Regions from separate parts of the Lysobacter sp. CA199 genome, predicted to be linked through region 1. Evidence: predicted binding sites of a transcription regulator. Region 1 holds the regulator's gene; the other holds the start of a gene.
The links. Region 1 encodes sigma-54, which starts transcription at its own class of promoters, with help from an activator protein. Its sites were predicted from a motif close to TGGCACGNGCNTTGC; they were not measured.
Positions count from the first base shown of each region.

Region 2: the regulator sigma-54 is predicted to act here: its motif matches at 2,720-2,734, upstream of glnA (type I glutamate--ammonia ligase).

Region 1 is NZ_JBQJIL010000015.1:22,767-26,794, reverse strand. It holds gene lptC (LPS export ABC transporter periplasmic protein LptC) at 1-320, shown strand, start outside; gene lptA (lipopolysaccharide transport periplasmic protein LptA) at 301-891, shown strand; gene lptB (LPS export ABC transporter ATP-binding protein) at 891-1,610, shown strand; gene ACTOWJ_RS24915 (RNA polymerase factor sigma-54) at 1,707-3,161, shown strand; gene hpf (ribosome hibernation-promoting factor, HPF/YfiA family) at 3,597-3,923, shown strand; gene ACTOWJ_RS24905 (PTS sugar transporter subunit IIA) at 3,978-4,028, shown strand, end outside.
Region 2 is NZ_JBQJIL010000007.1:144,765-148,792, reverse strand. It holds gene ACTOWJ_RS13955 (TorF family putative porin) at 1-464, opposite strand, end outside; gene ACTOWJ_RS13950 (GNAT family N-acetyltransferase) at 676-1,131, opposite strand; gene glnA (type I glutamate--ammonia ligase) at 1,240-2,649, opposite strand; gene ACTOWJ_RS13940 (undecaprenyl-diphosphate phosphatase) at 2,919-3,725, shown strand; gene ACTOWJ_RS13935 (DUF2750 domain-containing protein) at 3,753-4,028, shown strand, end outside.

The sequences.
Region 1 (4,028 bases):
TTCCGCCCAAGCAGGGCAGCAACGGCGGCCCGTGGCAAGTGCGCTCGCAACGCGGCTGGGTCAGCGCCGAGGCCGACGAGGTGCGTCTGCGCGGACAGGTGCATGCCGACAGCACCAATGCCGAAGGCAAGCCGATCAAGATCGCCACCGAAGAACTGAACGTGTTCCCCGATGCGAACAAGGCCACCTCGGCCGTCGCGGTCAACATGGTCCAGCCGGGCACTATACTGAGCGGTCTGGGCCTTGAGGCCGATCTCGAGACCAAGAACGTGATCCTCAAATCCAACGTCAAGGCGCGCTATGAAGCGAAAGCCCGCTAATCTGCCGGCCCTGTGCCTGGCCGCGCTGCTGCTGGCTCCGGCCATGAGCGCGCAGGCCCGCAGCTCGGACCGCAACCAGCCCATGGATGTCGACTCCGACCAGAGCAACTGCCAGGTCGGCAACGATTCCGGTCCCTGCGTGTTGACCGGCAACGTCAAGATCGTCCAGGGCACCTTGGTGATCAATTCGTCCAAGGCCGACATCAAGCGCAGCGGCGGCGACATCAGTTCAGTGGTGCTGACCGGTTCGCAGGTCACGCTGAAGCAGGAACTCGACGACGGCAAGCCGTTCAACGGCCGCGCCAACAAAGTCGACTACGACATGTCCAAGGACACGGTGATCCTCACCGGCAACGCCTTCGTCGACAACGCCGGCGACACCATCGCCAGCGAACGCATCGTCTACAACATGAAGACGGGGCAAGTCGAAAGCGGCGGCACCGGCGGCCGCGTGAGCATGCGCCTGCAACCCAAGAACAAGGACGGCGCGGCACCGGCTCCGGCCGTGCCCAAGACCGCTCCGGCCAAGCCGGCGAGCAAGCCCGCCCCCGCCAAGAAGGGAGGCGGCTGATGCTGGTCGCCCAAGGCCTGCGCAAGGCCTACCGCCAGCGCGAGGTCGTGCGCGATTTCGGCCTGACCCTGGACGCCGGCGAAGTGGTCGGCCTGCTCGGCCCCAACGGCGCCGGCAAGACCACCTGCTTCTACATGATCGTCGGCCTGGTGCCGGCCGATGCCGGCTCGATCGTGCTCGACGGCAAGGACATCACCGCAGAACCGATGTACGCGCGCGCCAAGTACGGCGTCGGTTACCTGCCGCAGGAACCTTCCGTGTTCCGCAAACTCAGCGTGGCCGACAACCTGCGCCTGGTGCTGGAACTGCGCGCCGACCTCGACCGCGCCGGCATCGAACGCGAGCTCGCCAGCCTGATGGACGAGCTGCAGGTCACCCACGTCGCCGATCAGCTCGGCGCCAGCCTGTCCGGCGGCGAGCGCCGCCGCGTGGAAATCGCGCGCGCTTTGGCCACTCGGCCGCGCCTGATGCTGCTGGACGAACCTTTCGCCGGTGTCGACCCCATTTCGGTCGGCGAGATCCAGCGAATCGTGCGCCATCTCAAGAATCGCGGGATCGGCGTCCTGATCACCGACCATAACGTTCGCGAAACCTTGGGCATTTGCGATCGTGCGTATATCCTGAATGACGGCGGCGTGCTCGCGCAGGGGGCTCCGGACGCGCTGCTGGCCAACCCCGATGTCCGTCGCGTCTACCTGGGCGAAACTTTCCGTCTGTAACCTTCTGGTTGCCGGGCGCGAACGACGCCCGCGATGCACGACTCGGCCGACTGCCATCTCAGGTCGTTGCCTTTCAGGTCGCGTCAGCCATCGAACATGAAGCCCCGCCTCCAAGCCTCTCTCGGACAACAGTTGGTAATGACGCCGCAATTGCGGCAGGCGATCCGTCTGCTGCAACTGTCGGCTGTGGAACTGGAAGCCGAACTGGCGAGCGCGGTGGAGAGCAATCCGCTGCTGGACTGGACCGAACCGGCCGCGCCGGGCGGCGAGGAGGAACTGCGTCCACCGCAGACCTCGGCCTCCTCCAGCGAGAACGCCGATCACGGCGAGGGCCCGGGCCCCGGCAGCGACGCGGCCACGCCCGAGCCGGAATGGACCATGGACGACGGCGAGACCTGGTACGAACGGGTCGGCCCGTCCGATAACGACGAAGACTCCACCGCGGCCGAACAGGTCGCCGACGCCGAGACCCTGCTCGACCACCTGCTCTGGCAATTGCACCTGAGCCCGCTGTCGACCCGCGACCGCAGCATCGGCGTGGCCCTGATCGAGGCCATCGACGACGACGGCTATCTGCGCGAGCCCCTGCAGGCCATCGCCGAATCGCTGATGCCGGAATTGCACGTCGGCGAAGACGAAATCGTCACCGTACTGCACCAGGTGCAGCGGTTCGATCCGGTCGGCACCGGCGCGCGTTCGCTCGGCGAATGCCTGAGCCTGCAGTTGGGCACCCTGCCCGACGAGACCCCGGGCAAGGCGCTGGCGCTGCAGATCTGCGCCGGTCCCCTGGAGCGTCTGCCGCGCATCGGCGTGGCCGGCCTGGCCAGCGAGTTCAAGCTCGATCAGGCGCAGGTCGATGTCGCGGTGCAATTGCTGCGCTCGCTCGATCCGCGCCCCGGCGCGCAGATGGGTGCGATCTCCACCGACACCTATGTCACGCCCGATGTGGTGATATGGCGTCAGCGCGGCCTGTGGCGCGTGGCCTTGTCGGAAACGATGCGTCCGCGCATTTCGATCCATCGCGGTTACGAAGGCATGATCCGCCACGCCAGCGCCGCCGACGCCAGTTATCTGCGCGGCCATCTGCAGGAAGCGCGCTGGCTGCTCAAGAGTCTGGAAGCGCGCGGCGACACGTTGCTCAAGGTGGCGCGTTGCCTGCTCAAGCAACAGGCCGCGTTCCTGGAATTCGGCGACAGCGCGTTGCGCCCACTGACCTTGCGCGAAGTCGCCACCGAAGTCGGCCTGCACGAATCCACGGTCTCGCGCGCGATCGCGCGCAAGTACGCGCGCACTCCGCGCGGCACCGTGCCGCTGCGTGCGTTCTTCGCCTCCGGCATCGATACCGGTTCGGGCGGCGAAGCGTCCAGCACCGCGATCCAGGCGATGATCCGCCGCCTGATCGAAGCGGAGAATCCGCGCAAGCCCTTGTCGGATGCGCGCCTGGCCGAAACCCTCAAGGCCACCGGCGTGCCGGTCGCGCGCCGCACCGTCGCCAAGTATCGCGAGGCGATGAGCATCCCCTCGTCTCAGGATCGCGTGCGGATGGGCTGAGCCCCGCAGCCCTTCGCTTCTCCCGCTTGCGGGAGAAGGTGGCGGGAGAGTCTGTCCCCGCGAAGGCGGGGGCCGGATAAGGGCACGTTGCTACCGGCGCGCCCTCACCCCAACCCCGCTCCCGCAAGCGCGAGAGGGGCTTTTCGTGTGCGTCGTGACGTTGCGTGCGCTTGGCCTCCGTCAACCTGGCGGCTTATACCTTTTCCCGCCAAAGACATTGCAAAAACTTTACATACGGAAAAAATCTCTTCCGTATCAACGTCTTCCGCGCCGGTTACTACCAAAGGACCAGACCGGGCCCTTGCGCCGCAGACTCAGCGTGAGATGCTGGACTCCCTGGCTTTGGCTAGGGCGTCACCCGGTTCCGTTTAGGTCCGGCAAGGCCGGACGGAACCTCGAGTTCCGCATTCATCCGCGACGTGAAGGAGGTCCCCGATGCGTATCGAAACCCACGGCCAGCAGCTTGAAGTCACCGCAGCCCTGCGCGACTACGTGGAAACCAAGCTGGCCCGTCTGCAACGCCATTACGACCATCCCTTCGACGTGCGAACCCAGCTCAGCCTCGACAAGCCCGACCATCGAGCCGAAGCCACCATCCTCATCGCCGGCCGCACCCTGCACTGCGATGCCGCCGCGATCGACATGTACGCCGCCATCGACCTGCTCGCCGACAAGCTCGACCGCCTGCTGATGAAGCACAAGAGCAAGCAAGTCGACCATCATCGAGGCGAAAGCCTCGCCCGCAACGGCGAACTCAGCTGACCTTAGCGTAAACTCCGCGCCAGCCACGTACCGCAAGCCACCTACAACGCCGTCATGCCGCTTTACGAACTGTTGAGCGCGGAGCGCGTTGCGATCCTGGTCGAA
Region 2 (4,028 bases), on a different contig from region 1:
TTGGGGCTGTTGAAGCCGGACGGATAATCGCCCGGGTAGTAGTAGGTCAATACGCCGACGTCGTACGAGAATATCTCGCCGGCCTTGCCGCGATAGCCCAGATAACCGTCGAGTTCCAGGCTGTTGGAGATGTCGTCACCGATGACGACCGTGTCCGACAGCCAGCTGACGTTGCTGCCCCAGGCGCCGACGTAGAACCCGCTGTCGTGCGCGTATTCGATGCCGCCTTGCAGAGCCGGTTCCTGATTGGTCTGCGAAACGCCGCGGAACAGGTAGTCCGAAGTCAGGCTGATCGAGCCCGTGGTTGCGGCGTGCGCGTTGCCGGCCGCGATAGCGGACAACGCGAGCGCGGCAACGAGTGCGCCCTTGAGTCCGATGACGGTCAGGCCAACGGATTCGGCGTGAACGCGCGCCGTCGTGTTGGCGACAGTGCGAACGGTTTCAGTCTTGAGATTAGACGACATGACGCAGGCTCCTCATAAGCGGTGGCCCCTCCCCGGTCATTGCTGTGTGCGCGGTGGTCTTTCGTGTTGGCAACGCGGAGCGCTTCGTTGGCGCTCTCGCTGTTTTTCGGAAACAAGCCGCCCCGCGGCGGGCTTGGCCCGTCGTGCGTGTCCTTATGGTTGTGGATGGAAAATAAAACGGCCCGAGGCGTACGCCGCGGACCGTGCTGAGTTACAACGCCTTGCTCATGAACACGCTGTTGGGATCGTCGCGATAGTCGGCGAATGGTCCGCAGTAATCGAAGCCGTAACGCGCGTACAAGCTGCGCGCCGGCTCGAATCCCTCCATCGAGCCGGTTTCCAGACTCAGCCGCCGGTACTTACGCCGGCCGGCTTCGCCCAATAGATGTTCGAGCAACGCCGCGGCCACGCCGCGACGTCGATGCGCAGTGGCGGTGCGCATCGACTTGATTTCCCCATGCTCGGCGTCGAGCTGCTTGAGCGCGCCGCAACCGAGCAGATCCTCTTGCTCCCAGGCGCTCCAGAAGGTGATCTCCGGGCGATTGAGGCCGTCCAGGTCGAGCGCGTGGATGCTTTCCGGCGGCGATAGTTCGGCCATGCCCTGCAGGTGTTCGCGCAGCAGCGCGATCACCTCGGGATGGTCGAGTTCGCCGGTACGGATGTGCATCGGGCGTTGCTCTCCTGTTTCACGATTGTCGAGTCACTGCGCTGCGCATCGGTCCGCAACGGCGTGTATATCGCCGTTGCGGACCTCACTGCGTACGCCGTGGCCGTTTTAGACGGCGTAGTACATCTGGTATTCGAGCGGATGGGTCGCCGCGCGGAACTTGGTCACTTCCTGCATCTTCAGCGCGATGTAGCCGTCGATGAAGTCGTCGGTGAACACGCCGCCGGCCTTGAGGAACTCGCGATCCTTGTCCAGCGCTTCCAGGGCCTGGTCGAGCGAATGGCACACGGTCGGAATGCCCTTCTCTTCTTCCGGCGGCAGGTCGTACAGATCCTTGTCGCTCGGCGCGCCCGGATCGATCTGGTTCTTGATGCCGTCCAGGCCCGCCATCATCAGCGCGGCGAAGGTCAGGTAGCCCGACTGGATCGGGTCGGGGAAGCGCATTTCGATGCGGCGCGCCTTCGGGTTGGCCACGTAGGGAATGCGGCAGCTCGCCGAACGGTTGCGCGCCGAATAGGCCAGCATCACCGGCGCTTCGAAGCCCGGGACCAGGCGCTTGTAGCTGTTGGTGCCCGAATTGGTGAAGGCGTTGATGGCGCGCGCGTGCTTGAACACGCCGCCGATGTACCACAGCGCCATCTGCGACAGGCCGCCGTAGCCGTCGCCGGAGAACAGGTTGACGCCGCCCTTGGCCAACGACTGGTGCACGTGCATGCCGCTGCCGTTGTCGCCGACAATCGGCTTGGGCATGAAGGTCGCGGTCTTGCCGTTGCGGTGGGCGACGTTCTTGATGATGTACTTCATCGTCAACAGCTCGTCGGCCTTGGCGACCAGCGAGTTGAACTTGGTGCCGATCTCGCACTGGCCGGCGTTGGCGACTTCGTGGTGGTGCACTTCGACTTCGATGCCGACCGCTTCCAACGTCTTGCACATCTCCGAACGGATGTCGTGCAGCGAGTCGAGCGGCGCAACCGGGAAATAGCCGCCCTTCACGCCGGGACGGTAACCGCTGTTGCCGCCTTCGTATTCCTTGCCCGAGTTCCACGCGGCTTCTTCCGAATCGATGTGGAAGAAGGTGTGGCCCATCTCGTTGGCGTAACGCACCGAGTCGAAGATGAAGAATTCCGGCTCAGGGCCGAAGAACGCCTGGTCGGCGATGCCGCTGGACTTGAGGAAGGCTTCGGCGCGCTTGGCCACGCCGCGCGGATCGCGCGAATAGGCCTGCATGGTGGCCGGGTCGAGGATGTCGCAGGTCAGGATCAGGGTCGGATCGGCGGTGAACGGATCCAGCACCGCGGTCGAGGCATCGGGCAGCAGGATCATGTCCGACTCGTTGATGCCCTTCCAGCCGCTGATCGAGGAGCCGTCGAACATCTTGCCGTCTTCGAACAACGCCGGCTCGACGATCGACTTGGGGAAGGTCACGTGGTGCTGGACACCACGCATGTCGGTGAAACGCAGGTCGACGAATTCGACCTTGTGATCCTTGACGAGCTTTTCGACGTGTTCGAGGGACATTGGTTGGGGTCCGGGAATGGAGGTACTGGGGAAAGGGGAATGATTGGAACTTGGTGACGGGTTGTATCAAGCAAGAGGCGTGCCAACTTGAAAATCGATTTAAGACATTGATTTGTAACACCATGAAATCGACGGCGACAGATGATCGCACCAACTAGGGGCTAGCAAATGGGCTGACGATCCATCTTGGTGCAACCCTAGATCGGCTATTCTGCCCGCCGCCCCGCATCACCCATTCCCCTTCTCACTCCCTTCATTCCCCGCCCCCAATGACCGACCTGCTTTCCGCACTCCTCCTCGGCATCATCGAAGGCATCACCGAATTCCTGCCGATCTCCAGCACCGGCCACTTGTTGATCGCCCAGCATTGGCTCGGCGCGCGCTCGGACCTGTTCAACATCTCGATCCAGGCCGGCGCGATCCTCGCGGTGGTGGTCATCTACTGGAAGCGGCTGTGGGGCCTGGCCACCGGCGTCGGCCAGCGCGAGAACTGGGACTACCTGCTCAAGCTCGGCCTGGCCTTCGGCCTGACCGCGGTGCTCGGCATCGTGGTCAAGAAGGCCGGTTTCACCCTGCCTGACCACGTCACCCCGATCGCCTGGGCGTTGGTGCTGGGCGGGGTGTGGATGATCGCGGCCGAGCATTTCGCCGCCAAACGCGCCGCCGCGCTCGGCGAACGCAGCGAAATCACCTGGACCGTGGCCGCGCTGGTCGGCATCGCCCAGGTCATCGCCGGCGTGTTCCCGGGCACCTCGCGCTCGGGCGCGACCATCTTCATCGCCTTGCTCGCCGGCACCACCAGCCGCGCGGCGGCGACCGAGTTCACCTTCCTGGTCGGCATCCCGACCATGTTCGCGGCCAGCGGCTACGAGCTGATGCACGTGATGGGCACACCGGCGGCCGCCAACGAAGACTGGAGCGCGCTGGCGGTGGCCTTCGTCGCCTCGGCGGTGACCGCCTTCATCGCGGTGAAGTGGCTGTTGCGTTATATCCAGACCCACCGATTCACCGCCTTCGCGATCTACCGCTTCATCTTCGGCGCGGCGCTGTTGCTGCTGATGCCGTCGGGCAGCTGATCGCGAGCTTTCACGGAATCCACCGCCATGAGCGAATCCGAACGCGACGCCGGGCAGGAACTGCTCGACTACCTGCAGTTGTCCGGTCCCGAGCGCTATGCCGCGTTCCTGGCCGAGGTCTCTGCCGGCGGCCGCCTGTGGGTGGCCGAATCGGGCGAATACGTGCTCACCTTGTTCGACGATCAGCGCAACGAACTGCTGCCGGTCTGGCCCTCGGCCGATACCGCTCGCGCCGCGCTGGCGCAGGCGCCGCACCTCAAAGGCTACGCTCCGGTCGTACGCGAACTGGCGGCCTGGCGCGAA